DNA from 4 places in the Latilactobacillus curvatus JCM 1096 genome. Region 3 is predicted to be linked to each of the others. Evidence: predicted binding sites of a transcription regulator. Region 3 holds the regulator's gene; each other region holds the start of a gene.

Evidence for each region. The regulator LexA, encoded in region 3, represses DNA repair genes until DNA is damaged. The targets are predictions, from matches to a motif close to CNAACANNTGTTNG.
Region 1: the regulator LexA is predicted to act here: its motif matches at 4,961-4,974, upstream of ruvA (Holliday junction branch migration protein RuvA).
Region 2: the regulator LexA is predicted to act here: its motif matches at 4,028-4,041, upstream of LCU_RS01210 (YdbC family protein).
Region 4: the regulator LexA is predicted to act here: its motif matches at 6,281-6,294, upstream of recA (recombinase RecA).

What each region holds. Positions count from the first base shown of each region.
Region 1 is NZ_CP026116.1:1,823,513-1,831,802, reverse strand. It holds gene yajC (preprotein translocase subunit YajC) at 124-477, opposite strand; gene tgt (tRNA guanosine(34) transglycosylase Tgt) at 549-1,691, opposite strand; gene LCU_RS09425 (GNAT family N-acetyltransferase) at 1,714-2,235, opposite strand; gene queA (tRNA preQ1(34) S-adenosylmethionine ribosyltransferase-isomerase QueA) at 2,263-3,294, opposite strand; gene ruvB (Holliday junction branch migration DNA helicase RuvB) at 3,309-4,316, opposite strand; gene ruvA (Holliday junction branch migration protein RuvA) at 4,331-4,942, opposite strand; gene LCU_RS09405 (LOG family protein) at 5,077-5,646, opposite strand; gene LCU_RS09400 (Maf family protein) at 5,646-6,203, opposite strand; gene mutL (DNA mismatch repair endonuclease MutL) at 6,203-8,152, opposite strand.
Region 2 is NZ_CP026116.1:208,177-216,466, reverse strand. It holds gene priA (primosomal protein N') at 1-1,452, opposite strand, end outside; gene coaBC (bifunctional phosphopantothenoylcysteine decarboxylase/phosphopantothenate--cysteine ligase CoaBC) at 1,471-2,673, opposite strand; gene rpoZ (DNA-directed RNA polymerase subunit omega) at 2,763-3,020, opposite strand; gene gmk (guanylate kinase) at 3,025-3,636, opposite strand; gene LCU_RS01210 (YdbC family protein) at 3,708-3,932, opposite strand; gene LCU_RS01205 (hypothetical protein) at 4,054-4,380, shown strand; gene recN (DNA repair protein RecN) at 4,431-6,131, opposite strand; gene argR (arginine repressor) at 6,180-6,632, opposite strand; gene LCU_RS01190 (TlyA family RNA methyltransferase) at 6,713-7,543, opposite strand; gene LCU_RS01185 (polyprenyl synthetase family protein) at 7,552-8,290, opposite strand, start outside.
Region 3 is NZ_CP026116.1:855,033-863,322, reverse strand. It holds gene recJ (single-stranded-DNA-specific exonuclease RecJ) at 1-1,640, shown strand, start outside; gene LCU_RS04525 (adenine phosphoribosyltransferase) at 1,675-2,193, shown strand; gene lexA (transcriptional repressor LexA) at 2,412-3,026, opposite strand; gene LCU_RS04515 (DUF896 domain-containing protein) at 3,162-3,404, shown strand; gene LCU_RS04510 (YneF family protein) at 3,485-3,712, shown strand; gene LCU_RS04505 (ABC transporter ATP-binding protein) at 3,869-5,614, shown strand; gene LCU_RS04500 (ABC transporter ATP-binding protein) at 5,616-7,406, shown strand; gene LCU_RS04495 (alpha/beta hydrolase) at 7,466-8,290, shown strand, end outside.
Region 4 is NZ_CP026116.1:57,215-65,504, reverse strand. It holds gene LCU_RS00455 (ATP-dependent helicase ComFA) at 1-445, opposite strand, end outside; gene LCU_RS00450 (YigZ family protein) at 502-1,164, shown strand; gene LCU_RS00445 (glycosyltransferase family 4 protein) at 1,189-2,277, opposite strand; partial or broken gene hemH (ferrochelatase) at 2,387-3,245, opposite strand; gene rny (ribonuclease Y) at 3,338-4,900, opposite strand; gene recA (recombinase RecA) at 5,144-6,202, opposite strand; gene pgsA (CDP-diacylglycerol--glycerol-3-phosphate 3-phosphatidyltransferase) at 6,394-6,978, opposite strand; gene LCU_RS00420 (helix-turn-helix domain-containing protein) at 7,001-7,924, opposite strand; gene ymfI (elongation factor P 5-aminopentanone reductase) at 8,007-8,290, opposite strand, start outside.

The DNA of each region.
Region 1 (8,290 bases), 930 kb from region 3:
ACAAATTTTATTTCTTAGTTAAAGGCGATTTATCTTTTAAAAGCCTACATTTGATAATAAATTTACTATATAATGCAAATAAAAAAGCGCTCGGTTGAAGTATTCAATCGAGCGCTCTCTGAATTATTTTGTATCTTCTTTTGTTTCTTCAACCGTTTCTTCTTCAACCACTGTTGCGGCTTCTGAAGCAGTTGGTGTTACTGTCCGGATTGCGCTCAAGTTAAACTTGAGGTAAACGCCGTCACAATCTAAGACAACGATTTTAGTATCTGTATTAACAGAATCAATCACACCGTGTAAACCACCGATTGTGATGACTGCGTCGCCTTTTTTCATTTGGTTCACCATTTCTTGGTGTTTTTGTTGTTGTTTCTTTTGTGGGCGCATTACCATGAAATACATCATTGCCATCATTAAAATTAAGATAACGAAGAAACTGGGATTAAAACCGCCGGCACCTAACACAAAGTTTGCCATTTAAAAAACCTCTTTTCAATTTTGTCTATTACTAACTCTATCAGACTTATCAAGCAACTTCCAGTGATTCACTAGAAATTCCGAGTGTTCTTTTCATTGTAACCATATTCTTCGAAGAACGCTTCTCTGAATTCCAATAAATTATCTTGTTCGATGGCATCTTGCACTTGATGCATCAAATTAATCAAGAAGTATAAGTTATGGTAACTCGTTAAATGAATCCCAAACGTTTCGTCCGCTTTAATCAAGTGGCGAATGTAAGCGCGGGTGTAGTTCTTGCAGACATAACAATCACACTTAGGATCCAGTGGGCGGAAGTCTTCTGAGTACTTCGCATTCTTAACCACTAATCGGCCTTGTGAGGTCATTGTTGTCCCATTACGGGCAATCCGGGTTGGCAACACGCAATCGAACATATCGACACCGCGAATCACACCATCGATTAAGGCATCAGGCGAACCGACGCCCATCAAGTACCGTGGTTTGTCTTCAGGCAACATTGGTGTTGTGAAATCAAGCACGCGATTCATTTCGCCTTTTGATTCACCAACTGATAAGCCACCGATTGAATAACCGGGGAAGTCCATCCCAACTAAATCGCGCGCACTTTGGCGGCGTAAGTCTTCAAAGCCGGCCCCTTGGACAATCCCAAATAGACCTTGTGTTGCTGGGTTTTGATGCGCAATCAAGCCCCGTTCAGCCCAACGTGATGTCCGTTCAACTGATTTTTTAACGTAGTCATAACTTTCAAAGAATGGTGGACATTCATCGAAACTCATCATGATATCGGCACCCAAAGCATTTTCGACTTGGATTGCTTTTTCAGGAGATAAGAACAGTTTTTCGCCGCTCAAATGACTCTTGAAGGCAACACCGTCTTCACTGATATCCCGTAATTTCGCAAGTGAGAACACTTGGAAACCACCAGAATCGGTTAACACACCGCGATCCCAGTTCATGAACTTATGAAGACCACCGGCTTTTTCAACGATGTCTTCCCCAGGTCGTAACCAGAGATGATAGGTGTTCGATAAAATAATGCCGGCACCCATTTCTTTTAATTCTTCAGGCGCCATTGTCTTAACACTGGCTTGGGTCCCAACTGGCATAAACATGGGTGTTTTAAACGTGCCATGTGGTGTCACAATTTCACCAAGGCGCGCCCTGGTATGTTTTTCTTTCTTGATTAAACGATACTTGATCGCTGGTTCCATTTAATCGACTCCAATTCTAGGATTATTGTTGGTTCAGTAATAATTGGTACGCATAGCGTTTCGGTGACGGACCGTTTGCAATGAAGATGTCACCACGATATTGAAAGCCTACTTTTTGAATCATATGTTGCATCGCCAAGTTATCAGGGTGCGTATCGATGCGTAAATCATGTGCGCCTCGTAAACTGGCAGCGGTCACCAATAAGGTTAAAAACTGTGTCCCGAGATGTTGGCCGTGGAAGGCACTATCGAGTGCGACACGGTGAATTGAAAAATAAGGTGTCGAACCAGATTGCCATTGACCATTGGTAATTGCTGCATAGCCAGGATCTTCAGTTGCTAGAATTGAGGCGACCCCAATCACCTGTTGGTCAGCCATCAGAATGTAACATAATTCTTGGCGAATCTCGTCTTCAAACTGAGTTTGATTAGGTTCACCTGCTTGCCATTGATTTATTTGGCGATCCTTTAAGGCGGCCTTTGCATGTTCGATAATCTCTAAAATCCGCGGTAAATCTGTAAACGTTGCTTTTCTCAAATACATCAATGCTGCCACCTCATTTTTGTCGAATTATTTAACAAACATGGCATCGCCGAAGCTAAAGAAACGATACCGTTCATCAACAGCGTGTTGATAAGCATTTAAGATGTTTTCGCGACCGGTAAATGAAGCGACCAACATCACTAAGGTTGATTTTGGTAAATGGAAGTTCGTGATGAATGCATCAACAGCTTTCCATTGATAACCAGGTTTGATAAAGATTGATGTCCAGCCACTATCAGCTTTGAGTTCACCATCAAACTTCGTCGCAATTGTTTCTAGCGTCCGAATGCTGGTTGTCCCCGTTGCCACGATGCGGCCACCGTTTTGTTTAACTTCATTCAACGTTGCAGCAGCTTCTTCTGTTAAACGGTAGAATTCGCTGTGCATTTTGTGATCTTCCACGTTGTCTTCTGAAACAGGCCGGAAAGTTCCCAACCCAACATGCAACGTTAAGTACACGAGTTTGATGCCTTTATCTTGCACCTTTTGCAAGAGTTCTTCTGTCCAGTGGAAGCCAGCAGTTGGTGCGGCAGCTGAACCTGGTTCTTTAGCATAAACGGTTTGATACATTTCTGGATCGTCTAATTTTTCTTTGATGTATGGTGGTAGAGGCATTTCGCCTAAGGCTTCTAGAATTTGCATGAAGATGCCATCATACTTAAATTCGATCATGCGGCCACCGTGTTCGAGTTCCTTGGTCACAACTGCTTTTAATTGACCATCACCAAAAACAACTTCGGTGCCGACTTTGGCCCGGCGTGCTGGCTTCATCAAAACTTCCCATTCATCGTCATGCGTGTTGTTTAAAAGCAAGACTTCTTCGTGGCCACCCGTATCCGGTTTGACACCGTATAAACGTGCTGGCAAGACCCGCGTATTGTTCATGACAACTGCATCGCCGGGATTTAATTCATCGATAATGTCGTAGAAAACTTTATCTTCTAGTGCGCCTGTTTTGTGATCCATCACCAATAAACGAGACGCTGCCCGTTCAATCATCGGTGTTTGAGCAATTAATTCTTCTGGTAAATTATAATCAAAATCTTCTGTTGAAACCATTGTGTAACCTCTTTCTAATTTTCTGAATAGGGAATGCCGAGATGTTCATAACCAGCGGGCGTCACAACACGTCCCCGCGGTGTCCGTTTTAAGAACCCAATCTGTAACAAATACGGTTCGTAAACGGCTTCGATTGTTTCATTTTCTTCACCAATATTAGCCGCAATCGTCTTTAGACCGACTGGACCGCCATGATAATAGTCAATCATCATCTGGAGAATCTTGCGGTCAATACTATCTAAGCCACGTACATCGACTTGTAGTTGACTAAGCGCATGGTCGGCAATCGCTTGATCAATTGCCGCTTGGTCCGCCACTTGAGCGTAATCGCGAATCCGTTTTAATAAGCGGTTCGCAATCCGCGGCGTCCCCCGCGAACGACGGGCAATCTCATGCGCGCCTTCTTGGACAATGGCCATGTTAAAGACATCTGCCGAGCGTTCAACGATATCGACCAAATCATCTTCATCATAGTATGCCATATGTTCGACGATTCCGAAACGATCACGTAACGGTGCCGACAATAAACCGGCCCGAGTCGTTGCGCCAATCAAGGTAAACGGTGGCAATGGAAAATGCACCGGGTGCGCAGTTGGCCCTTGTCCGACCACGATATCGATGTAGAAATCTTCCATCGCCGAATAAAGTAGTTCTTCGACCACTTTCGGCAAGCGATGAATTTCATCGATAAATAGTACATCACCAGGTTGTAACTCGTTCAACAATGCGACTAAATCGCCAGGCCGTTCAATTGCTGGCCCACTCGTCGTCCGAATCTGAACATGCAGTTCATTGGCAATCACCATCGCCAAGGTCGTCTTACCTAAACCAGGCGGGCCATATAATAGCACATGGTCCAACGACTCTTCCCGCTTTTTAGCGGCTTCAATATAAACCGCCAACTCATTTTTGACCCGGTCTTGACCGATATATTGCGCGAGGACTTGTGGCCGTAACGTCTTTTCAATACTTGTTTCTGCGAAATCTTCGTTTTCTGCGGAAACAATTCGTTCTTCTGCCATCCATTAGTCCTCCTTTATTTCTTCATTAATAAGCGTAAACCTTCACGTAAGTACTGATCCGTAGTTTGTGCATTGAAATCAGCCAGTGTTTTGGTAATCGCTTTGACTTCGCGGGCTGAATACCCAAGCGCGGTTAACGCCGCTAACGCATCGTTTAATTCTGGTGATTCACCAGGCGTACCAAGATCGATAGCCGTTTGACCAGCGAGCGTTTCGGTTTGTTCCAAATCACCGAGCTTGCCCTTTAAATCTAAGACAATTTGTTGGGCAGTCTTCTTGCCAACCCCAGGGAACTTGGTCAAATAGCTCACATCATCATTCATAATCGCTTGGATTAACCCAGAATGATCGCTATTGGCTAAGATGGCCAAGGCACTCTTAGGACCAATTCCAGAAACACTGATTAATTTTTGGAAAATTTGCTTTTCATCTAGATCGTAAAAACCAAATAACGTGATATCCGTATCACGAACCGCTTGATAGACATAAATCTGAACGATATCGGTCGTTGATTCGGTGTAACGATACGGATTAGCAACTTGCAATTGATAGCCGACGCCTTGAACTTCTAAGACGACATAGTACGGACTAACCGCCGTCACCAAACCTTTTAAATATTCATACATAAATTTACCTACTTTACGAGAACGTATATTTGCTTGTTAAATTGTAACATAAAATCCGAATCGTGAAACAGCCAGCAGCCAAAAAGCGTAAAAGAAGGGCCTAAGTGACCCCCGGCCAACTCAAACCCTAGCAATTAGTATTCACGAATCTTCGGCGGTTGGTAATCCTTGATAAAGGATGCCATCACACTGAACGAATCGGTAAATAAGTATTTTTCAAAATCGACCTGTGTTAAAAAACCTTCACTGACCATGTGGGCTAAAAATTGTTGTAACAAATCATAATAGCCTGCGACATTATAAAAAATGCAGGGACCATTTTGTTGCCCAATTCGCGCCCATGAAATAACTTCACTCATTTCTTCCAGCGTACCGGGACCACCCGGCAATGCGATAAACACATCTGCCAGTTCAATCATCTTGGCTTTACGCGCTGACATCGTATCAACCTTAATCATTTCGGTTAAACCTGGATGGACGAGTTCTTGCTGACTCATAAACCCTGGCATGACGCCGGTCACTTGTCCATCATGGGCTAACACCGTGTCGGCCACGGTGCCCATTAAACCAACTTGGGCGCCGCCATAAATCAAGCGCGCATTGCGCCCAGCAATCCAAGTGCCTAACGCCTTAGCCGCTTCCGTGTAGATTATTTTATTACCACTACTAGCGCCGCAATAAACGGCAATGTTTTGCGTTGCCATTAGTCAGCCTCCTTAGCGGTTAACAACCGAGCCACCGTACTGATGGGCAAGCCAACAACATTGTAAAAGTCACCGTTGATTTTCTCAACGAGCAGACTTCCCTGTCCCTGAATACCATAAGCACCAGCCTTATCCCGGTACTCTTCGGTGTCTAAATACGTTTCAATCATTTCATGACTTAACGGCCAGAACGTGACATCAGTTTGGACAACCGTTTTGCGGATTTCACCATCAATGGATAACCAAACACCTGTATAAGCTTGATGCGTGCTGCCACTCAATTGCCGTAACATTTCGGCTGCATCTTGACGATCATGTGGCTTACCGTAAATCGTGCCCTGAAAACTGACAACAGTATCAGCACTGAGCACAGTGGCCTGAGGATTCTTTTGGGCGATGGATTCACCCTTAAGTTGCGCCAACATCTGCACGTAGTCAGCTGGTGCCGTCACTGGTACCTGGCGTTCATCGATTGTTGCGGGTTGGACTTCGAAATCAGGCACGACTTTTTGTAAAAGTTCGCGGCGTCTTGGTGATTGTGATGCTAAGATAAACATTATTCGCCCTCCCAACTATGGTGTGGATCTTGAATCCGTTTAAACATTTTTTCTAAATCTTTTTGCGTGTAATGGATTAAAACCGGTCGGCCATGTGGACAGTTAAACGGATTTTCCGTCTGTGCCAGATCAACCAACAATGCTTTAGCTTGCGCATCATCTAAGTGATGGTGTGCCTTGATTGACTGTTTACAGCTGATCATAATCGCCGTTTTTTCACGGAAATGGGCAATGTCTAACTTCCCGTTTTCCAATACAGTGTCAATCATCTCGCGAATCGTTGCTTCTTCTTGGCCTTGCGCAATCCACGTCGGATGACTATGGATAACAAAACTATTTTGGCCGAAGCTCTCTAGCTGCACACCCACTGCGGCAAGGAGTTCCTTTTGTGCTTGAATCTTAATCGCATCACTATTGGGATATTCCAACACAAGGGGCACCAATAAATTCTGGGCGTCGTTGCTAACTTCACCAATTTTTTCGCGATAGTATTCATACTTAATCCGTTCTTGAGCAGCATGTTGATCTAAGATGTAAAAGCCATCTTCACCTTCTGCTAATAAGAATGTATTGTGCAGTTGTCCAATATAGCGTAACGCTGGGAAACGCTCAATGGGTGCTGCATCATCTTCAGGTTGTTCACCAAACGGATTTCCGATCGCCTCTGCTTCGTACTTATCATCCCACCGGGCCAATTGTTGGGGTTGTTCAAATATCGGCAGGCTATTTAAATTAGGATTAGCAGTTGGTTCTCGTTTAAGGGGTGTTTCGGTTTCCGCAATTTGCGCTGCCGCTTGCATTTCAGTTTTAACCGGCTTTTCAGGAACTGTTTGGGGCTGAATTGGCCGCACCGTACCAGTCGCATTGCGCCGTTGACTCGTAATTTGGTTTAAATCCATTTGAAGCTGGTCCACATCGACCGGTTTCGTTTGTTTTAGATTCTGCACTGCATCGGGAATTAAATTCTCGGTGCTGAGTCGCTCACGAATTGCTTTTTCAATCAACGCCATCAAAGCAGGTTCCTTACTCAAGCGGACTTCTTGCTTGGTCGGATGGACATTGACATCGATTAACAGTGGATCCATTTGAATATTTAAAACGACGACTGGATAACGGCCGACCATTAATTTTGAACCGTAACCCTTGATAATCGCCTTATTCAATTGATAATTCTTGATATAACGACCATTAATCAACACTGAAATGTAATTACGACTGGCCCGCGTTAGTTTCGGTAGCGATACATAGCCGGTTAATTTAAAATCGAGATCTTCTGCACTGACTGGCAAGAGTTGCTTAGCCATTGTAACGCCATAGATCCCGGCAATCGTCTGTTGTAAATCGTTATTACCCGCCGTTTTTAACAGCAGGTGATCATCATTGGTTAACGTGAACGCAATCTGAGGATGACTCATCGCCAAGCGATTGACGATATCGATCACGTTTGCCAATTCAGTCTGGAACGTCTTCACATATTTCAAGCGGGCTGGCGTGTTGAAGAATAAATCACGAACCGTGATTGCCGTCCCAGGGCGAATTGGATTAGTTTTCTGTTCTTCTAAGACGCCACCTTTAAAATGAGCAAATGTCCCTAACGAATCAGCGGTTGCCGTTTCAATCGTCAAATCGGACACTGACGCGATACTGGCTAACGCTTCACCCCGAAAGCCAAGTGACTGAATTTTGAAAAGATCCTGGCGCGTGGCAATCTTACTTGTCGCGTGTCGCTTAAATGCAGTGGGTACATCTTCCGGTTCAATCCCATCGCCGTTATCGATGACTTGAATCAATTGCAAACCAGCCTGTTCAATCACGATGTCAATTTGAGTACTATTGGCGTCAATCGCATTTTCTGCCAACTCTTTGACAACTGAAGCTGGCCGCTCAATTACTTCGCCCGCCGCAATTTGGTTACTTAATATTTCTGACAGTTCATGAATTTTCCCCATTAGCGTTCTCCTTTTTCTGACGTGTGGGTATTTAGTGCTAAAACGTGCTTTTCAAGCTAACTTTCTGCGCTTAGCGCTGTGAATCAAATCATCGACTGCGTCGCTAATTCGCTTCCCTGTGCTAATGCTCAAAAGTTG
Region 2 (8,290 bases), 650 kb from region 3:
CGCATCTAATAGTGCAGGTGAAAAGTTGCTGCTGGCTTGTTGCTTCATCGCCTCGCGCATATCAACCAACTCAACTGCCGGTAATGGCTGTTGATTAATCCGTTGCGTCAGGCGCAAGAGTTGGTAGACGCCTTTTTGGGCGCGGGCACGCGATTCAAGCGACGGTGTTGCACTCCCGAGAATCACTGGGCAATGATGGTACTGACTCCGCCAGATGGCAACATCGCGGGCATGATAGCGCGGACTTTCATCTTGTTTATAGGAAGCTTCATGTTCTTCATCCATGATAATCACACCGATATTCTCCAATGGTGCAAAAACGGCTGACCGCGCCCCAACGACAACGCTGGCTTCTTTGCGTTCAATTCGCCGCCATTCATCATACTTTTCACCTTCGGATAAGCCACTATGTAAAACGGCAACTTGATCACCAAAGCGACCCTTCACGCGTTTGACCATCTGCGGGGTCAAAGCAATTTCAGGGACTAACATTAATGCAGTTTTCCCCTGTTGCAAGACCGCATCAATCGTTTGCAAGTAAACTTCGGTCTTACCGCTGCCCGTAATCCCTTCGACTAGAAAAACCCGATCAGATTGGGCCTTAGTAGCCGCCACAACGGCTTCTACCGCATCAGCCTGTTCATCAGTCAACGCCATTTTTTGCGTCGTCGTGACGGTTTTAGGATAAGGATTTCGATAAGCTTCAACTTTAACTTGGCGTAACCAACCTTTGTCGGCGCCTGTCTTGATATTCTCCCGGGTAAAAGTCGTCTTGGTCAAAACATCCTTTAATAAGGGATTGGGTTGATCAATTAAACTTTGTAAATAACTAATGAGTTGACTCTGCTTTTGCGCTGACTTACGTAAGCCGGTCCGCGCTTCTTCTAACTGTTCAAACGATAATGCCGGTTCAATCGCCGTTAATTGCTTCACGCGGGCGCGATCATCGACATGGTAGACCACTTCGATTTTCCCTTGGCGTTGTAACTGCATCAATTGTTTTAACTTTTCGGGATCTAGCGACTGGTCAAACGTTAATTCGTCGTTACCATTGAACAGGCTTGCTTGTAAGGCTGGATCAATTTCATCAACTAGTTGCGCGGTCTTAGAGTACTTAGCACGCATCACACTTGGGAGCATCGTTTGTAAGCACGTAATCTGAAAGGCATAGGTCCGCTCTGCCAACCAACTTGATAATTGAAGTAATTCTGAATTCACAGCCGGTTGTAAATCAATGACCGCCGTAATCGGCTTTAATTGCCCCTCAAAATTGGCTTGATCTTGAATGGACAAGATAAAGCCTTGAATTAATCGATCACCTTTGCCAAAAGGAACCGCCACACGCATCCCAGGTTGAATACTGTCTAATAAAGTATCCGGTACTTGGTAATCGTATGGCCGATTAGTTTGCATCGTCGGCACATCGACAATCACTTTTGCGATTTGTGGCATCTGAATCCTCCTTTTTAGTTAAGCTAACAACTCAGCAACTCGTTCTAGAATTTGAGTCGCAATCACACTTTTATCCGCCAACGCTAATGTTTCCGGTACTGCATTCGGTTGTAAAAGCGTAACCGCATTTTGATCAACACCAAAGCCCCGATCATGCTGACTGACATCGTTCGCCACGAGTAAATCAACATTTTTAGCTGCTAGTTTGGTTTGGGCATGTTGTAGTAAATCATCTGTTTCTGCCGCAAAACCGACCAAGAATTGATGCGTCTTCTGTTGCCCAAGCGTCGCCAAAATATCTGGGGTGCGGTCTAAAGTTAACTGCATCTCAGTTGTGTTCGGTTGTTTTTTGATTTTGTGCGTGACATATTGGGCCGGTTTAAAATCGGCAACCGCCGCAGCCATCACCACAACATCGGCCCCTTCAAAGACACTGCTAACTGTGCCTTGTAATTGCGCCGCCGTTTCAACGTAAATTATTTTGTGCAAACCAGCCGGCACTGGCAATTCTGGACGCGTACTGATGAGGATCACATTCGCCCCCATCGCCACGGCTGCTTGGGCCACTGCATACCCCATTTTACCAGAAGATCGGTTGCCAATGTAGCGTACCGGATCAATTGGTTCTTGTGTCCCACCGGCAGTCACCACCACGTTCTGCCCACTTAACCGTTGCGGTCCGAATTGTTGCGCAACTTCTGCCATAATCGCGGTTTCTTCAGGGAACCGCCCGACACCAGCATAGCCTTCCGCTAAAAAGCCGGTATCCGGTTCCATGACAGTATAGCCATCTGCTTTAAGTTGGGTTAAATTCCGTTGGGTAGCTGGATTAAACCACATATGTTCATTCATCGCCGGCACAATTAATTTGGGCGCGGTAGTGGCTAACAAGGCGGTCGAGACAAAGTCGTCAGCAATCCCATTAGCGAGTTTCCCGATTAGATTAGCAGTCGCCGGAGCAATCACCGCCAGATTAGTCCAATCCGCTAAGTGAATATGGGCAACCCGATCCGGTTGGTCTTGATTAAACAAATCAGTTAACACGGGTTTACGCGTTAATGTGGCAAACGTCAGTGGCGTGACAAATTCGGTTGCCGCCTGAGTCATTGCCACTTGGACCTCAGCACCTGCTTTAATCAATCCACGCACCAAATTAGCCACTTTGTAGACGGCAATGCCACCTGTCACATAAACTGCAATTCGTTTATTCGTTAAATCCACTTTCAAAACCCCCTAAAACTAAAAAAACTGCACTTTAATTTAAACATCCATCGATGAATAAACTAAACATGCAGGTTCTTTAATTATTCTTATTCGCTGTCTTTTTGAGCGAGCTTATCCATTTTTTCAGCATCTTTTTCAAGCATCAATGAATCAGGATCAATAATGACATTGCCAGCAGCAATTTCTTCCATTGCCATCCCAACCGTTTTAGGTGATTTGTATTCAGATAACATCTTAATATCACCGGCTTCGATTTCATGGGCCCGCTTGCTAGCTAAAACAGCCAATGAGTAACGTGAGTTCACGTTTTCTAGTAACTTATCAATTGAAGGATATACAATCATATTATTATTCCCCTATCATTTTCTTGTATTGGTCGATCACACGTGGCACTCGTAAGTGTTCACTTTCGATAATCTTTTCGATTCGTTGAACCGCATTTGGAATTTCGTCGTTGACGACAGCATAATCGTAATTTTCCATCATCTTGATTTCGTCGGCTGCTTTTTGCATCCGCTTATCAATCGTTGCTTGATCGTCTGTGCCGCGTTTTTGAATTCGATTCCGCAATTCTAATAAATCGGGTGGTGTCAAGAAGATGAAGACGCCATCGGGACACTTCTCGCGCACTTGCATTGCGCCTTGGACTTCGATTTCTAATAAAACATCGCGCCCTGAGTCTAGTGTCTGATTCACATACTTCATCGGTGTGCCATAATAATTATCCACGTACTGTGCATACTCTAGCATACCATCATTTGCAATTTCTTGCTCGAATTCTTCTTTGCTCACAAAATAATAGTCAACACCATCTTGTTCGCCTGGTCTTGGCTTTCTCGTCGTCATCGAAACTGAATAGTGAAAATCACGAAATTCATCTTCTAGCATTGCTTGACGGACAGTTCCTTTACCGACCCCTGATGGGCCTGATAAAACGATCAACATTCCTCGATTGGACATCTACGTAATTCCCTCTTCTTTTATAAAATAGTTAAAGTCTATTCTGCACTATTTGGCGGGAAATTTCAAGTCTACTTTGTTTCCATCTCATTTAAAATTAACCTTAAGGACGCAATTTCGTCGTTTGACAGCGTCACACCCTTACCCATTTTGGCATGATCCGGTGCCCAATCTCGCAAATCAAATTTTGGTGCACGTTGATTCCAAGAGATTAAATTCAATTCTTTACGCCAACCAGCTGGATTTTCACTCAACACACCGATTTCTGCCATAATTTCATATTCAATTTTGCCCATCAAATCACCCTTTCTATCAGTTCATCCTATTATACACGAAAAAAATCAAAAAATGCCGCTTGCAATTCTGAACGTTTGTTCGTATAATGAAAACACAAACAAGTGTTCGGAGGATGAAATCATGGAATTTAAACAAGCAACGGTTAGCGGACTCAGTCAACAATTGGTTAAACAATATCACCGCTTTTTTGAACTTACACCAGAAGCGACTGCTTTTGTTGAACAACCCCAAATGCAACCTGCTCAGATTCAATTATTTATGACCCAAGCGTTTGAACGCCACTACCATGTTGCGGTGCAATTCAATGTTAACGATCATCTCGAACAAGTGACCGGGCGCTTGGTTAAACAACTCAGTGCGAACAAGTATCTGCTAAAAGAGAGTCGTTCGAACCTCTACAAGATTGTCCTTTGCAATCAAATTCGTTACATTCAAAAGAAAAATTAAGCAAAAAAATAAGGGTGCAGCCAAAAAAATATTTTGGCTGCACCCTTATTTTAATGTCGGCGACTTTGCTTAGCCGTTTCCGCTAATGCCACCAATTCTTCGGCATGTTCTAAAGTTAACTCTGTTACTTCAGTCCCCGCTAACATCCGTGCCAGTTCAGCAATCCGTTGTTTACCGGTTACTTTTTGAACGGACGTTTCTGTTCGATTTTGTTTCACTTGTTTTTGAATTTGATATTGATGATCACTCATTGCTGCGACTTGCGGCAAATGCGTAATGCAGAGCACTTGCGAATGTTGGCCAATTTCACTAATCTTATTGGCAATCGCTTGGGCCACACGCCCACTCACTCCGGTATCAACTTCATCAAAGATGATGCTAGTAACGCCTTGTGATTCGGAGAAAATCGTTTTAAGGGCTAACATCAAGCGCGATAATTCCCCACCAGAAGCAATTTTAGCGAGCGGCCGTAGTTTTTCACCAGGGTTGGGTTGAATGTAAAATTCAACTTTGTCCATCCCGGAAGCCATGAACTGTTCCTGTTCATTTGGCAAGAATTCAACTTTAAAGACCGTCTTTTCCATGTATAACGCTTTTAACTGTTGATGAACCGCTTTTTCAAGTTGCTTAGCTGCTTTTTGGCGTAATTGCGTCAACGTTTGTCCGTTTGTCCTAAGTTGTTGTTCAAGTTGCGTGAATTGCTGCTCCAACTCACTTGCGTTCGCTTCAGTTGCTTGCATCGCTGCTAGTTCAGCCCCGATTTTTTCACCATAAGCGAGAATTTCGGCAATTGAATCACCATACTTATGTTCCAAATTATTAATAGTTTCTAGCCGTTGTTCGATTTCATCTAACCGTGCTTCATCCCATTCTAAGTTTGAAACTTCCCGACTAATATCAATGCTACTATCTTGCAACGTGTAATAACCAGTCTGCAGACTGTCCGCAATACGCTTGAATTCTGGATCGAGTTCAGCAATTTCTTGCATCTGATTCATTGCAACTGCGATTTGGTCTAACGCATTCCCGTCTTCTCCTGCTAAAATCGTGTGACTGGCTTGCAATGCTTGGTTAATTTTTTGAAAGTTCATTAGTTTGGCTCGTTCTTCGACTAACTTGCTTTCTTCATCAGCCTGTAATTGGGCTGCATCAATTTCGTTAGTTTGAAATTTCAGCATATCCAAGCGTTGCGCCCATTCTTGTTCATTTTGCTGTTTTTGCTTCAAGGCACGCTGTGTTTTACGATAGGCAGCATAAGTTTCGGCATAGGCTGCCTTCGCGGTTGTTAACTTTTGATGCGCAAATTCATCCAACAACCCCAAGTGGCGATCTGGATACATTAATTCTTGGTGTTCATTTTGACCGTGAATATCAACTAAGGTTTCTCCAATATGCTTCAAAGTGGTTGTATTGACCAAATGACCGTTGACCCGACAAACATTGTGTCCATTAACGGCTAAATCGCGCTGTAACAAGACGGTTTGTTCGTCGTGTTCAATGCCAAACTGGTCTAATACTGCGGCGGTTGTGCCATTAGGCGTCATCGTAAATAAGCCTTCAAGGGTCGCTTTTTTAGCACCAGTCCGGATAAAGTCTTGTGAACCCCGGCCGCCAGCGAGTAACCCGACTGCATCGATAATAATTGACTTACCGGCTCCGGTTTCCCCCGAGAGCACCGTCATCCCTTCTTCAAAACTAATTGCTAACTGATCGATAATTGCAAAATCGTGAATGACCAACTCTTGTAACATCTGATCATCCCCCTTTCGTTTCTCTTGATGCTAAAAAAACTTGCCAAATTACTTTAGCAAGTCTTCAATAAACTTCGTAGACTGTTTAGCATTTTCTTCTGATTTACAAATCACCAACACGGTGTCGTCGCCGCCAATTGTACCAAATACACCACTGAGCTGCATTTGATCCAAAAGATTAGCAATTGCCGTCCCGTTACCCGGTAAGGCTTTAATCACGACAAAATAGTCTTGTTGGTTATGCGTAATATAGGCGTCGCGTAAAATCCGGCGCAACTTTTCTTTAACGTCTAATTTCTTTTCAGGCGGTAGGCTATAGTGATAGCCCTCGTCCGCATTTGGCACTTTAATGAGCTGCATTTCTTTAATATCCCGCGAAATCGTGGCTTGCGTAACATCGATGTCTTCCGCTTGTAACAGCTTCACAAAATCCTCTTGTCGTTCAATCTCATGGGTCTGGATTAAATTTTTTAACAGTCGTTGCCGATCTACCTTGCGCATTAAAACACCCTCTTCATGTGAGAAATTATTCTATTCCTCAATGATAGCGCATTTATACATAAAATACAAAGTTTTATACACTATTTTCCCGTTGGTCGTTTCAAAGCAGCATAGGCATTCTCTAAAACCGTATCAATATTCATGTTTGGGGCCATCGTTCCAGTCTCAGCCGTCGTATTCCGTAGATGAATCAAGAATTCAATATTGCCTTCACCACCTTTAATTGGTGAAAAATCTAACCCTAGCACGTCGTAGCCCGTCGCTAAACTAAAATCAACGATGTCTTTAACCACCATCTTATGCACTTTCGGATCACGCACAATCCCGTGTTTACCGACATTTTCAGGGCCGGCTTCGAATTGCGGCTTAATTAAAGCAACCGCTTCGCAGTCCGGTTTCAAGATGGGTTTCAACGGCACCAAAATCTTATGTAACGAAATAAACGAAACATCCGTCATGGCAAAATCTGGTTGACCATTGGTGAAATCTTCTGGTTGACTGTAACGAAAATTAACCCGTTCCATCACTACGACGCGTGGATCTTCGCGCAATTTCCATGCTAGTTGGTTATAGCCCACATCTAGTGCGTAACAGAGTTTGGCCCCATTTCTAAGCGCCACATCAGTAAAGCCCCCTGTTGAAGAACCGATATCAAGTGAGATTTTATCCTGTAAATCGATGTTGAAAACCTCGACCGCTTTCGCCAATTTTAAAGCCCCTCGGCCAACATACGGAATCTTACGCCCTTTGACACTTAAGACAGTTTCAGCGTCGATTTTTTCGCCCGGTTTGTCGATTCGTTCATCATTTTTACCGTACACTTCACCAGCCATCACAGACCGTTTTGCTTGTTCTCTGGAATCAAATAATCCCTGTTGGACTAATAATACGTCTACCCGTTCTTTTTTCATCTGTTCTCCTATTCATTAAAATAGTTTAAAAAACTATTTAATAGTGCTTTATCTAACCCGGATAAATCCGTTAAAGCAGTTTGCGCGGCCTGATAAGTCTCATCCAACGCGTCTTTTGCACCGGCTAAGCCCAATAAGCCTGGGAAAGTATTCTTATGTTCGTCAGCATCCTTATGGACCGCCTTGCCCATCGCTTCTGTAGTGCTTGTCACGTCTAAAATATCATCTTGGATCTGAAATGCCAACCCATAATTTTGCGCAAAAAGCTGTAAACTAGCCATTTGTTCATCGGATAAATCAGCCAAAATCGCACCTAAGCCGACCGCGCATTCAATCAAACGGCCCGTTTTGAGCTGATGGACTTGTTTCAATTGAACTAACGATAAAGTTTTAGTTTGTCCTTCGATATCTTCAATCTGACCAGCAACCATGCCACTTGGACCGGCTGCTTGCGCCAATAATCGAACAGCGCGGCTCTGCTGATCAGTCGTCAAATCGGTCGTCGTTAACCATTCAAATGCAAGTGTCAATAACCCGTCGCCGGCTAGAATAGCTTGCGCCTCGCCAAAAACCTTATGGTTCGTAGGTTGACCGCGCCGTAAGTCATCATTATCCATCGCCGGTAAATCATCATGAATCAATGAGTAGCTATGAATTAATTCCAATGCCCCCGCTACGCGATACGCCATTTGATTAATCGGTCGCCCCGCACTTGCAAGCACCGCAAATACCAAAAGTGGCCGGAGA
Region 3 (8,290 bases):
TGGACCTAGTGGCGATTGGGACGGTCTGTGATTTAGTGTCACTGACTGATGAAAATCGCGTTTTAGTTAGCTTAGGCTTACAACAATTACAAAATACCAGTCGTCCCGGTTTAGTGGCTCTTTGCCAGTCAGCGGGTATTGAACAAGAAACGCTTGACGCCACATCGATTGGATTTGGGATTGGGCCACGTTTGAATGCGATTGGTCGCTTAGGTGATGCCAACTTAGGTGTTAATCTATTAACGACTTTCGATGAAGAACAAGCGGTGGAACAGGCCCAATTTGTGGAACAACAAAATAAAAAGCGCCAGGGTCTTGTGCAAGAAATTACTGCGCTAGCTAGCGAAATGGCACAAACACCTGAGAACCAAGCTAGTGCGACCTTAGTGTTGGCACATGAAGGCTGGCATGAAGGTGTGCTGGGGATTGTGGCGAGTCATATCGTTGAACAAACCGGTAAGCCAACTTTAGTGCTAGCAATTGATCTAGCAACTGGCCAAGCCAAGGGATCGGGACGAAGTGTTGAAGCATATCATCTCTTTAAAGCGCTTGATGCCCAACGCACATTGTTGACGCACTTTGGTGGGCATCATATGGCTGTTGGCTTAACGATGCCAGTCGATCAATTGGCTGCTTTACAAACGGCGATGAATACTTATGCCGCTGATAATCAGATTGATTTAACAACGAAACCCACATTGGCGGTTGATTTACAGCTCGCATTAGCTGATGTGACGCCCGATGTTTATCAAGCCATCAGTCAATTAGCTCCTTATGGCACGGATAACCCAGAACCTTTGATTGAAATGACGGTGCCATCCGTCACCAATGTGAAGCAGATCGGTGCGGATCAGAAGCATTTGAAATTTACGGCGGTTGATCAAGAAGCGCAGTTAGCAGTCTTAGCATTTAACCGTGGTGCGTTGTACGACGATTTACAAGCGGTGGAACAGTTGAAATTAGTTGGTCAACTAAGTGAGAATACTTGGCGCGGCAATACGACGTTGCAATTGATGCTGAAAGATTTACAAACGAGTGGGCAAGTGTTAATCGATCAACGGAGTAATCGGTTGACGCAACAGTTGTTTAAAGCTAGTGGCACCTATGTCTTTTTCAATGAGAAGCATCTGGCACAGCTACAAAGTTATATCCCAGCCGGCAGCCAAGCCATCTTAGCAGCCGATGTCGCACAGCAAGCAGAATTGATTGTGGTTGATGAACCAACTGATTTAGATGAATTTGAAGCCTTTTATCGCCAACAACAGGCCACTAAAATCAGCTTTATCTTCTATAGTAAGTATTCGGCATATCTTGATGGTATTCCTGATAAGAAACAGTTTGCGACTTTCTTGGTTTACCTACGTCAACATCCAGGAATTGAAAAAGCACGGTTAGGGGAATTAGCGACTTATCTAAAAATTAAATTGCCGCTATTAATTTTTATGTTGCAGGTGTTTTTTGACTTAGGATTTGTTAAAATAGAATGTGGTCTCATTTCGGCCGCGGAACAACCGGAAAAGCACGCATTAGAAAGTGCACCGAGTTATCAACAACGATTAGCTAAAATTGACATGGAAAAGCAGCTTGTTTACTCAACCTTCGCGGAGATGAAAGACTGGCTGGCAGGATTCAATCAGTAGCAAACTGTTGAAAGAGTTAAGGAGCGAATTTAAAATGGCAATCAACTTTAAAGATTACGTTGCAAGTGTGCCCAACTTCCCTGAAGAAGGTGTCACATTCCGTGACATCTCACCTTTGATGTCTGATGGTGAAGCATATGCAGCAGCAACCGACAAGATCGTCGAATACGCAAAGAGTAAAGGGGTCGAAATGATCGTTGGCCCTGAAGCCCGCGGATTCATCGTCGGCTGCCCAGTAGCTTACAAATTAGGCGTTGGTTTTGCACCAGCCCGTAAAAAAGGGAAGTTACCACGCGAAACCGTCTCAGCAAGTTACGGCTTGGAATACGGCGAATCAACATTATACATGCACAAAGACGCGGTCAAACCCGGTCAAAAAGTGTTGGTCACAGATGATTTACTCGCAACAGGCGGCACAATCGCCGCAACCATCAAAATGGTTGAAGAATTAGGTGGGATTGTTGTCGGAACAGCCTTTTTAATCGAACTAAACGATTTAAACGGTCGCGAAAAAATTAAAGACTACGATATCTTCAAATTAATGGATTATTAATGGATGTCTTTCTAAGCTGGGAGAGTCTGAGCATTAACTTAGGTTGGTGAATAACCGATGCAATCGGGTTGTTTGCGAGACGTGGCTAGACGGAAGAAATTGCATCAGAAAGCACGTTAAGAAAAAATGTAACGTCAGTCAGTCGCTAAACGTAAGGACCTGGCTGAAGGAACATGCTAAAAAAGGATTCGCCATAACGGCGAATCCTTTTTTGATAGCTACATTCTGTCGCGGTATAGGCCAACGACCTTACCTAAGATGCTAACTTCATTCAAAATAATGGGTTCAAATGTATCGTTTTCTGGTTGTAGCCGATAATGATCAGGTTCCTTGAAGAATCGTTTGCAAGTTGCTTCATCTTCAGCAGTCATTGCAATCACGATGTCACCGTTATCGGCAGTCGCTTGTTTACGAACGATCACTTCATCGCCGTCTAAAATTCCGGCATTAATCATACTTTCACCGCGAATCGTCAACATGAACAAATCTTGTTCAGTTTGTAGACTTGGTGGAATCGGGAAATAATCGGTCGCTTCTTCAACCGCTAAAATGGGCACCCCAGCTGTAACAACACCGAGAACCGGAATCTTCTTCTGTGATGCACCAATTGCTGTCAAACCAGCTGCTGTTAATTCAATGGCACGTGGTTTAGTCGGATCTTTTTGTAAAAAGCCTTTTTTCTCAAGGCGTGCTAAATGGCCATGAACGGTAGAAGTAGAGGATAAATTAACGGCTTCGCAAATTTCACGAACCGTTGGCGGATAACCTTTATCTTGAACGCGGTCATGGATAAAACGCAAGACCTCTAATTGCTTGGATTCTGTTCTCGTCATAAGAGCACCTCATTTGTTCTAATAGCTATATGTTAGCATACCTATAGCGGGATTTCAAACAAGCGTTCGTGTTTTTTGACATTTTACGGATTTTAGTCCAAAATAGACAAATAGGTTGAATTGGAGGGCAACAAGATGGCAATGGATCAAAAACGATTAGACCGAATTAATGAATTAGCACACAAAGCAAAAGCTGAAGGACTAACTGAAGCTGAAACAGCAGAACGTCAAACACTGCGCGATGCCTATTTAAAGGATTTCCGCGAAAGTTTCCGCTCACAAGTTGAGATGCTACAAGTGTATGACAAAGAAGGTAAGGAAGTCACTCCTGAAAAAGTGAAGGATATCCAACGGGAAAAAGGCTTGCGTGACGATTAATCTTAGAATTCCGCTTTCTTTTTAGGTTAATTATGTGTAAACTATTTAAGTGAACTGAATTAGGAAGGGGTGCATAAGATATGGGATTAGGCATTTTATTATTTGTCATTGGGGCTTTATTAGGCGCAGTCGCTGGTTTCTTTGGCGCACGTGCTTACATGAAGAAGTATTTCCAAGACAATCCACCAATTAACGAAGAAATGTTAAAGGCTATGATGATGCAAATGGGTCAAAAACCATCTGAAAAGAAATTAAATCAGATGATGAGCTCAATGAAAGCACAACAAAAACGTAGCAACAAAAAATAAAACAGTCAAGTCGGTTTTAAAAGGGTTTCTAACGAACAAGTCGTTTGTTAGAAGCTCTTTTTTTATCATAATAAGAACGGAAATACAAATGATTGTCCGGCTTAATTAAGATTGTTATAATAGGACTTATCGAATTTTAGAGGATAGGAGCACAACATGGGAATTTTTAAAAAACTAGGGTGGTATTTTAAACAAGAATACCGCCGCTATTTATGGGGCGTCATCTTTTTAGTCCTCGTGGCGATTGTCCAAATTGTGCCACCAAAAGTGATTGGGACCCTGGTTGATTTAATGGACGCCAAACAATTAACGGCCCAAAAATTAATCATGTGGCTCGGCGTCTTGTTAAGCGCAGCGATTTTACAATATATTTTTCGCTATGGTTGGCGGACCCGGATTTGGGGTGGCGCGGCTAAACTGGAACGGACATTGCGGAGTCGATTGTTCTGGCATTTCATGAAGATGGACACGACCTTCTTCCAAAAACATCGGACAGGTGACTTGATGGCACATGCCACGAATGATTTAACCGCGATTCAACAAGTGGCTGGTGCCGGTATTTTAACCTTTGCCGATTCAATCATCACTGGTGGGACAACGATTATTGCGATGGTGATTTTCGTTGACTGGCGCTTAACGTTGATGGCCTTGATTCCAATGCCCTTGTTGGCCGTTGCGTCACGACGGTTAGGTGCACATTTACACACAGCGTTTGGGCAATCACAGGCGGCTTTTTCACGGTTGAATGATAAAACCCAAGAGAGTGTCTCTGGGATTAAAGTCTTAAAAACGTTTGGCCAAGAAGAAGCTGATATTAAAGATTTCAACGAGATTGTCACGAAGACAATTGCGATTAATAAACGTGTGAATATGATTGATGGTTTATTTGATCCCGCCATCAGTTTGATTATCGGGTTAACGTACATTGTAACAATCATTTATGGCGGGACGTTGGTTATGAATCACAGCATTTCGATTGGTCAATTGATTTCGTTCATTAGTTATATCGCGGCGCTTGTTTGGCCAATGTTTGCGATTGGGCGCTTGTTCAACGTCTTGGAACGGGGCAATGCGAGTTATGATCGGGTTGATCAACTTTTGAAAGAAACCAGCACCATTGTCGAAGCACCGGATGCGATTCAAACACCAGCAACTGGCGATATTCATTATGCTGTTCAAAAATTTACGTACCCTGGCGACAAACAACCAACGCTCAAACAGGTGGCGTTCACTCTGCCACAAGGTAAAACGTTGGGCATTGTCGGAAAAGTTGGTTCGGGTAAAACCACACTGATTAAATTATTATTGCGTGAATATGATCAGTATCAAGGCGAGATTCAAATTGATGGTCACGATATCCGGGATTATTCGCTGGATGCGTTACTTGATAGTATCGGCTATGTGCCACAAGATAATTTCTTATTTTCAACGGATGTCCGCGACAATATTCGGTTTGCTGATTTTGACCGAAATCAAGCGGCGGTTGAAGATGCCGCGATTTCGAGTGCGGTGCATGATGATATTTTAACGTTTGTCCAAGGTTATGAAACGGTCGTTGGTGAACGTGGTGTGTCGTTATCTGGTGGGCAAAAACAACGAATTGCGATTGCGCGAGCGATTATGACTGATCCAGAAATTCTGATCTTAGATGATTCGCTATCAGCCGTTGATGCAAAGACTGAAGAAGCGATTTTAATGAATTTGAAAACGATGCGGGCTGATCAAACCACCATTATCACTGCTAATCGCTTGAGTAGTGTGATGCACGCCGATGAAATCATTGTCATGGATGACGGTCAAATCACCGAACGTGGGACACACGAAGCACTCCTTGCCGCAGATGGCTGGTACGCAGAGATGTGGTTGAAGCAACAATTAAGTCAAGCCTTAGGAGGTGCATAAGATGGCCAAGCAATATCAATCAGAATGGTCCAAGAAAGTTCCATTGAAAGAGCAATTGCACATCATGAAACGCCTCTTTGGTTATACGAAACGCTATAAACGCCAATTTATCGGCGCAATTGTGGCCGCCGCAGGTTTAGCGACCATCAATATTTTATTACCACGATTACTACAAGTCTTTATGGATCGTTACTTAACCAATCAGAGTGCGACCACCCAAGTTTTAATGGGGGTTGCGGCGTTGTACGGTTTAGGCGTGATTCTCAAAGCCATTACACAATTTTTCCAATCTTTCCTTTTTGGAATGGGTTCGGAACGCGCGATGGAAGATGTCCGGCGCGATTTATTTCAGAAGCTCCATCAACTCGGGATGCGTTATTTCGATCAGACGCCAGCAGGCTCGATTGTATCGCGGGTCACGAATGATACGATGACTTTGATTGATTATTGGAATGTTTTCTTATCCTTGTTAGTCGGTTCATTTTCAATCATTTCAGCGTTCATTGCGATGTGGTTAATTTCACCAAAAATTGCCCTTGCAACGGCAGCGTTTCTACCAATATTGTTAATTGTTATCTGGTATTACAGTAGTTACAGTGCGCGGGTTTACCGGCATATGCGTGAAAAATTGAGTCAGTTGAATACGAAACTCAACGAATCAATCGAAGGGATTACGATTATCCAACAATTCCGCCAGGAAAAACGGTTGACCGACGAATTCGAACAAGTTAACGCGGACTATTTAAAAACGCGCGAAGCGATGATTCGAACGAACTCGTTGTTGCTCGCACCAATTGTGAATTTACTCTATACACTGGCATTGGTCGTTGTCTTGAGCTTGTTTGGTGTCTCAGCCCTGCATAGCTTTGTCACGGCGGGTTTGGTTTATGCGTTCACAACCTATGTTGGGAACTTCTTTAATCCGATGACCAATATGATGGATTCTTTATCATCATTACAAGATGGAATGGTCGCTGGTCGCCGAATTTTCAGAATTCTCGATCAAGAAGAATATGCGCCAGCTCAAAATGCCGATGCTGCAAATGAAATTACTGAGGGTCGCGTCGAATTCAAGCATGTTTCGTTTTCATACGATGGGAAAAATGAAATTTTGCATGACATCTCATTTGTTGTTGAACCTGGACAAACTGTCGCCTTAGTTGGGCATACCGGTTCTGGGAAAAGTTCAATTATTAATGTCATGATGCGGTTCTATGAATTTTATGAAGGTCAGATTCTAATCGACGGACATGATATTCGGAGTCTTCAGACAGCAGAACTGCGCCGCAAGATGGGGCTTGTTCTACAAGATGCATTCATGTTTTATGGTGATGTCGCATCAAATATTCGATTATTTAATCAAGAGATTACAGATGCCCAAATTCGCGCAGCGGCTGAATTCGTGCAAGCTGATGACTTTATCGAACAATTACCTGGTCAATATCATGCTCGTGTAATTGAAGGTGGCGCTCAATTTTCAAGTGGACAACGCCAATTAATTTCGTTTGCGCGAACATTGGTTACAAATCCTAAAATCTTGGTCTTGGACGAAGCGACGGCTAATATCGATACGGAAACGGAATCGATGATTCAAACTGGTCTCGCTCGGTTACGTCAAGGACGTACAAGTATTGCCATCGCGCACCGTCTATCGACGATTCGCGATGCTGAATTAATCTTGGTTTTAGATCAAGGGCAGATTGTCGAACGGGGTAATCATGATAGCTTAGTGGCTCAAAAAGGACGTTATTATGAAATGTATCAACTCCAAAATGGTGGCAGTGAAGAATAAGCAGTTTCAAAAAAACACGACTATTATTATTGCGGAGTAAATCGGGAGGAATTTAGCACATGAAGAAAAGACGCTGGCTGAAATGGTCGTTAATTAGCGTTGTTGTCTTAGTGGTGGTAGCACTATTTGGTGCCACTATGTATATGTATCAATACGCATTTGTACCGGGGCAAAAATCATTTTTAAATGGTGGTAAGCCAACGAAAGTCTATCAAGACAATCAACGTTGGTTAAAAAATGTTAAACAATCAAAGTGGCATCAACAATCTGCCACAGATGATTTAAAATTGGCGGCAATTTATGTGCCAGCAACAAAACCTACGAACAAAATAATTTTAGTTGCGCACGGCTATATGGGTAAAAAAGAGGATATGGCACGCTATATTCACATGTATCACGATCTTGGCTACAACGTTCTCGCGCCGGATGACCGTGCAGCAGGTGAATCGGAAGGCGATGCCATTGGCTATGGTTGGACGGATCGCTTGGATTACGTCAAGTGGGCCCAAAAAATTGTCGCTACCAACGGACAGGATAGTCAAATTGCCCTTTTCGGGGTCAGCATGGGTGGCGCGACCGTCATGTTTACCGCGGGTGAAAAATTACCTAAGCAGGTGAAAGCGGTGATTGAAGATTGTGGGTATAATAGCATCGCTGACGAACTCGCTTACCAACTAAACGATCTCTTTGGATTGCCGAAATTCCCGTTATTTTACACAACGAATTGGATGGCACGGGTTCGCGCCGGCTATAACTTTAATGATGGCGATACTGCTAAGAGTTTAGCTAACTCGAAATTGCCAATCTTCATGATCCATGGCGATCAAGATAAATTTGTACCAACCAAAATGGTGTATACAAATTACAAAGCGGCGCATGCACCT
Region 4 (8,290 bases), 800 kb from region 3:
GCTGCCCATTAGCTAAAGCCGTCGCAATGCCTTGAAATAACATCTCAGTTTTACCAGCACCGGTCACTGCAGTTAAGACATGGCGTTGTTGCTTGGTAATGACCGCAACAATCTGCTTTGCGGCTTGTGCTTGAAAAGGGGTTAGTGTCCCCGACCAAGTTAGCGGTTCTACGATCGACTCAAACAGATTGCATTCAGGCACGTAAACCAACTGATCCCCTTCCACTAACCGCCCAAAGGTCAAGCAAGCAGCACAATAATACCGACCATCAGGTAAGCGAGCTTGCTCTTTCACCACTTGTCCACACCGTTGACATACCAGACGCTGATTAACTATTTGAAACGCTAGTCGCTGTTTAATCTGTGGTAAACTATAATTATTCATAACGGTACTCAATTGGGTGGCACTCCACTGACGACCATAAGCAAGTTGTTTTGCCATCATTTCACCTTCCACCCTTAGTTCCGTTAAATCCAGCTTATTTTTTCAAGGAGTCCGGTATGCAAAGTTATTTTACCGTTCAAAAAGACGGCGAATTTGAACTCGAAATCAAAAAGTCACGCTTCATCTGTCATGTTGCGCGTGTCACAGACGAAACCGCAGCACAAGCGTTCATCGCACAAGTTCGCAAAGCAAATCTGAAGGCCAATCATAATTGTTTCGCCTACCAATTAGGTTTAACGGCCAATATTCAAAAACAAAGTGACGATGGCGAGCCAAGTGGCACAGCCGGCGTGCCAATGTTAGAAGTACTGCGCCAGATGCAGCTCACTAATCTGTGTGTCGTTGTCACCCGCTATTTTGGTGGCATCAAACTTGGTACTGGTGGTCTTATTCGAGCATACAGTCACGCCACTTCGGCCGGACTTGAACACCTCGGTATTGTCCAAGGTATCGAACAAACCGCTTGTCAGATTACAATTGACTACGCTCAATTTGACACTGTGCAAAATTTACTTAGCCAATTAAACCTCACTGCCGAAGACATCCAATATACGACTAACATTCAAATGACCGTCTGGTTAGCGACTACAGCAGTTAGTGATTTACAACAACAATTAACCGAACGCCTCAACGGCCAATTACAATTCGACCTTGGCCCTCAACAATTCAACGAAGTCCCCATTAGCGCACAGGATTTACACCAGATTCGCTACCAATAACGCAAGAAAAGGATTAGCCAATGGCTAATCCTTTTCTTCATTCTTCGGTTTTAATAATCGTTTTAAAAGCATCAATAATGGGCGGCGATTGTCACCAAGTAACCCAATTGATTCAACAAATAATTCTAAGCCAATTAAGACGGCTACCGTCAATGCCAAGCTTCCCCAGAGTGTCGATAGTGGGTAGAGCAATGAAATCAACGAGAAGACCAATGCCAGTCCATAAATCACGAGAACCGTTTGGCGATGTGATAAACCAAGTTGCATCAAACGATGGTGTAAATGATGTTTATCTGCTTGTGAAATGGGCTTTTTATTCAAAATTCGGCGCAACATTGCGTAAATTGTATCCGTAATTGGTACACCGAGAATAATAACTGGAATCAATAACGTAATGAACGTCACGTTTTTTAAACCTTTGAGCGATAAGACCGCAATCATAAAACCAATGAATAAGGCCCCGGTATCCCCCAAGAAAATCTTCGCTGGATGGAAGTTATGTGGTAAGAAACCGATTAATGCAGCGACCAAACAAAAAATCATGATTGAGACGCTGACATTGGTGATTGATAAGAAGAAATAGGCGATGACGCCCATTGTGAAGAGTGCGATAATCGAAACGCCAGTTGCTAAGCCATCCAACCCATCAATCAGATTAACGGCGTTGGTAATTGCCAGAATCCAAAAAATGGTGATTGGGAAGCTTAACCATCCTAGTTCAAAGGTGCCTAAAAATGGAATTGTCAAAATATTCATGCGGACGCCCGCTAAGAAATAAATGACCAATGCTGCTAATAAAATACCGAGCATCTTTTCCTTTGGATTCAATTCCTTAATATCATCGATCATCCCAGTGATGATGATGATACATTCTGCTAAGAAGATACTGAAAAGTTCGTGTGTTTGGAATTGCCCGCGTAATAATACGAAGGTCCCAAACGTAAACGCGATAAAAATGGCCAGACCACCCATTGCCGGCATCGCCTTTTTATTCACTCGGCGGGCATTTGGTTTATCAACTGCGCCTAAAACAAACGCGAGGCGACGCACTAATGGGGTAATTGCGGCCGATACGAGCATCGTCGCAAATAGACCAACTATAATTTTAAACATGGGTTGCATTCAACTTGCCTACTTTCTCTTGCATTCTCTTTATTATACAAATCAAACCCGTTAAACACAACAATGACTTGATTTCTTAAGCAAAAGCCAAGCACCCTGATTATCTGTCCCGCACAATCTGGGCTAATAAGGCCGTAAATCGTGGATCAGCATTAAAGGGATGAATGTAATCAAATTGTTCGCCTTGATTATCCATAAAATAGTCCCGATTTTCAACATCAATCTCTTCGATAGTTTCCAAACAATCCGCAACAAAGCCCGGGGTTAGGACCAAAATTTTTCTAACGCCTTCTTGGGCTAATGACTGCATCGTAGTGCTAGTGGCCGGTGTTAGCCATTCATTCGGTCCAAACTTAGATTGGTATGTGGTCCGAAAAGTTTGTTTAGGCAAGCGCGCCTGCAATAGCGCAGTAGTTGCTTCACACTGTGCTTGGTACGGATCCCCTTTTGTTACGTACGACTTTGGAATCCCATGGTATGACAAAATAATTTCGTCATAGGTTTGCGTCTGTAGCTTCTGTTCAATCGCCGTTGCCATCAAGTCGATATAGCCTGAGCGTTGATAAAAGTCCTTCACAAAATGCAAAGTTGGCATGTTTGATTGTTTTAAATAAAACTGCGCAACTACATCATAAGCCGACATCGTCGTAGTCGTTGAATATTGCGGATACATTGGCACGACCGTCAAATCATCGATTCCCGCCGTTTGAATCTCACTAAGCACATCGGTTAAGAATGGTTGACTATATGACATCGCCTCAAAAACTTGATAATCGGGTAATTCAGCTTGTAATTGAGCAACTTGCTGTTGCATGTACACTTTTAATGGGGAGCCAAACCGCTTTGGGCATCGCAACGACCCGCTGATCAGCTAAGAAATGTTTTAAAAAATGGCGAATTTCTTTGACTTCTGGTTTATCTGGGGTCCCCAAATTAACTAATAACACACCTTCTTTCATGATAATGTCCTCCACAATTTTAATTAAAACCAAAAAAAGAGCGGGGAACAAAATTGGTTTTGTCCCCCGCTTCAATGTTAGGCCAATCCGCATTACTTCGCGTATTCGACCGTTCTTGTTTCGCGAATCACAGTCACCTTAATGTGGCCAGGATACTCGAGTTGGTTCTCAATTTGATTCTTCACATCACGTGCTAAGACGGTTGCTTGGTCATCTGTGACTTGTTCTGGTTTAACAATCACCCGAACTTCACGACCCGCTTGAATCGCAAAACTATGATCAACACCTTTAAAACTATTCGTAATACTTTCAAGTTTTTCAAGACGGTGAATGTAGTTTTCAAGTGATTCAGAACGTGCACCCGGCCGAGCCGCTGAAATCGCGTCAGCAGCTGCGACTAAGACTGAGATAATCGATGTTGCTTCAGTATCACCATGGTGTGAACCAATTGCGTTAATCACCGTTGCCGGTTCCTTATAACGCGTTGCTAGTTCAACCCCAATTTCAACGTGGGAGCCATCGACTTCATGGTCGAGGGCCTTACCGATATCGTGTAACAAGCCAGCTCGTTTAGCGAGTGTCACATCTTCACCCAATTCAGCGGCTAAAATCCCCGTTAACTTGGCCACTTCAATTGAATGATTCAAGACGTTTTGCCCGTAACTTGTTCTGAAATGTAATCGACCAAGAATCTTGATTAAATCAGGATGCATTGTGTGTGCACCAACATCAAAGATTGCTTGTTCACCGATTTGTCTGATTTGTTCGTCCATTTCCTTGCGTGACTTATCAACCATTTCTTCAATCCGAGCTGGATGAATCCGGCCATCTTGAATTAACTTCTCTAATGTCATGCGCGCAATTTCGCGACGAATCGGATCAAACCCACTAAGCACAACTGCTTCTGGCGTATCATCGATAATCAGGTCAATCCCAGTCAGTGTTTCTAATGTCCGGATATTCCGACCTTCACGACCAATAATCCGGCCCTTCATATCATCATTTGGTAACGTCACAACAGTTACTGTTGTTTCAGCAACCATATCTGCTGCACTGCGTTGAATAGCTTCAGCGACTAATGTGCGCGCAGTCCGATCAGCTTGTTCTTTAGCTGTTTCTTCACTTTCTTTGATTAAAACAGCCCGTTCATGTTCAAGGTCTTGTTTCGTTTCATCCAAAATGATTTTTTGCGCTTCATCATGCGATAATTCGGCAATTTCTTGCAACTTCGCTTTTTGTTGCTCAACTAAAGTGGCAGCTTCTGCCTGCTTTTCAGTTAGCTCTTGTGCTTGATTCGTTAAACGATTTTCACGTTGCTCCAATGAACGTTCTTTTTTATCCAACGTTGCATCTTTGCGATCCATTGTTTCTTCCCGTTGAATCAAACGGTTTTCTTGCTTTTGTACCTCACTGCGTCGATCTTTCAATTCATTTTCAATCTCAGAACGATAGCGGTGATTTTCATCCCTTGCTTCCAAAAGAATTTCTTTCTTCCGCGTTGCGGCTTCTTTTTCAGCTGCTGCGATTATTCCTGTGGCAGTCTTATTTGCACCATCAATTTCACGTTCGTGCGCCTTCTTTTGTAGAACGGAACCAACTAGTAAACCAACGATTAACATGATGACTGCGAGGATTAATGGAAAAGCTAAGTTCATTGTTTCACCTCCGCATCATCAAAAATTTTGAATTGCAACTTTCACTGCAAATTTTTAAAGATGTTATTATGTTTAGTTTTTCAACACATAGTTATTTTATAGTTTCATAAACCGCCTGTCAACTTAAACTATCGGCATTGCAACCGTTTTCGAGTTCAGTCAATCAAATCGACCATCAGAATAATTCGGTTAAGCAATCAAAAAAGCTGAAGCAAAATAACTTTTGCCTCAGCTTAATGATTCTTATTCGTTTGAATCGTCATCCGTAAAGACGTCGAGTTGTGTTTCATCGCTTTCATCTACTGGGACATCCGAAATACCATATGCTTCCCGAACTTTAAGCCGGACTTCATCTTGAACTTCTGGATGATCAGCCAAGTAATTCTTCGCGTTCTCACGTCCTTGACCAATGCGTTCATCCCCATAGGAATACCATGACCCACTCTTATTAATAATGTCCTTTTCGACCGCCATGTCGACCAGTTCACCCGTTTGTGAGATCCCTTGACCATACATAATGTCGACTTCAGCCACTTTAAATGGTGGTGCCACCTTATTCTTAACCACTTTAATCCGCGCACGGTTCCCGATCATATCGGTCCCATTCTTGATGGTTTCAGCACGCCGGACTTCAAGCCGAACGGTTGAATAGAATTTCAATGCGCGACCACCAGGTGTGACTTCGGGGTTCCCGAACATCACGCCGACTTTTTCACGGATTTGGTTAATGAATAACGCAATCGTCTTTGTTTTATTGATTGTTCCTGATAATTTCCGTAAGGCTTGTGACATCAAGCGGGCTTGTAACCCAACATGCGCGTCACCCATTTCGCCTTCGATTTCAGCACGAGGCACTAAGGCTGCGACTGAATCGACAACTAAAATATCAACAGCCCCACTTGAAACTAAGGCATCGGCGATTTCTAAGCCTTGTTCCCCAGTATCTGGTTGTGACAAGAGTAAATCGTCAATATTAACCCCGAGGGCAGTTGCATACTTAGGATCCATTGCATTTTCAGCATCGATATAAGCAGCAGTCCCACCTTGCTTTTGCACTTCGGCAACAGCATGTAAGGCAACGGTTGTTTTACCTGAACTTTCAGGACCATAAATTTCAACGATTCGGCCACGTGGATACCCACCTACACCGAGCGCTTCATCCAATGCAAGGGAACCAGATGAAACAGTTGAGACTTGTGTATCAACCTTTTCACCCATTCGCATGATTGAGCCCTTACCAAAATTCTTTTCAATTTTCTTTAATGCAGCATCTAAGGCTGCTTGTCTTTCATCTTTAGCCAATTAAGTGCCCTCCTCAAAAGAGTCCTTTTCAGTACTCTCTTAGTTTACCGATTTCACGAAATAAAAGCAAGTAAAAATCGAACAAACGTTCTATATATTTTTTAAGCTACTCTACTATACCCGAATCACCGCGTTTTTTTCGTGCTTTTTGGGTTAAAAAAACTGGCGTGGGATTCCCCGCCAGTTTAAGTTTATTTAGAAAATGAGTCTTTAAAGACGCCTCTGTTCTTGATGAAATAATCGGTACCCGAATAAACTGTAAAGAACAAGCAAACGTATAACATGATCTGTGCCATTGGAATGCCGATATTGTTAAAGAAGACGTTGTTGAGTAGCAATAGAATAATCGCTAACATCTGCGTCGTCGTCTTAATCTTACCTGGCATAGCTGCGGCCATCACTTCGCCACCTTCGCTTAATAATAAACGTAGGCCAGTAACGGCTAATTCACGCCAAATAATAATCGCAACCACCCATGCTGGCGCTTGATCTAGCGCCACTAAGAAGATAAATGCTGTCATCACTAATAATTTATCAGCCAATGGATCAGCAAACTTACCGAAGTTGGTCACCAAATGTTGTGATCGGGCAATCTTGCCGTCTAGTAAGTCCGTCAAAGAGGCTACAATGAAAATCACTGTTGCAATAATCGCACTGACTGGAATACTTGTCCCAGCGACCATAATGGCTGTCGCAGGCACATCCAATACTAAAATCAAAGTAAAAATCGGAATCAAAATAATCCGAAACATCGTTAATTTATTTGGTAAATTCATGTTGAAGACTCCTTAATGTCCTTTATTTAGCCAATGTTGCTGTGAAATTAATCGTCCGCACAAACGTTGCTTCGTTATTTGGACTAAGGTTAATATCGGTGCCATTAATCTTCATCTTCGTTGCAGGTGCATTCCCAGTTTGAATACTAAATTGCGTAACGCCTTCAGGTAATTCAGCAGTTTGTTCGGCACCAACTGCGACAGAACCTTGCCAAATTTGTTGGCCATTGGCCGTTAAGCTGACCCAAGCAGCTGATTTATCAGCTGAGAACGTAATTTGGTTGGCTTTAGCTGGCAAGTTCTTAATTTCAAAAGCTTGTTGTGACCCATTAATGCTGGTCATCTTCGCCGTTAATTCTTGCTTCTTAGCCTTATCTTCAGCAGCTTTCTTGCTAGCTTCTTGTGCCTTACTTTCAGAAGCGGCTTTCTTACTGCTTTCAGCAGACTTGTCTTCACTACTGCTATCCTTCTTAGGATCTGGTTTATCCCCAGAAACCGTAACCGATGAGCTTGTTTCGTTTAACGTTTCGCGGTCTTTACCACGGTTGCTGAGCGCAATCCCATAGACCACCCCAATAATGATGACCACAATTGCCACAATCGTAATTTGTGGGACAAGGTTGCGCCATTTCGACCATTTAGAATCTGTTGTTTCGCGCGTCAATCGGGTTTGATTTTCAACGGATTTTTCAACATATTCTTCTGGTTTCGTATCTGGTACAGCATCTTGGTATTCTGCCAACAATGCATCATTATCTAAGCCCACTGTTTGGGCGTATTGCTTGATAAATGCCCGCACGTAAAAACTGCCAGGCAAGGCATCAAAATTGCCCTCTTCAATGGCGATTAAATATCGTTTTTGGATTTTTGTGATTTGTTGTAAATCATCGAGTGTGTAGCCCTTTTCAATTCGTGCTTCACGTAATTTTTGACCAATTTCATTCATAATCAATTCCACCCACTATTATCCCAGTATCATTATCCATAATTATAGCATATTGGTACGTATGTGCATTATTAAGATTTCTTTATTTTAACCAACCACCATTAACGTACAATGTCTGTCCCGTCATATAATCGGCTGCAGGTGCCATTAAACTCAATACCCAATAGGCAATCTGTGCTGGGGTTGCAAAAGCACCGGCCGGGATCTCCGCTACAACAGCAGCCCGTTCTGCTGTTGTGAACTGATTGTTCATTTTCGTATCAACTGCGCCTGGTGCAACCACATTAATTGTGATTCCAAGCGATGCCACTTCCTGTGCATAGGCGTTCACAAAGGCGGATTGTGCGCCTTTAACTGTACTATATG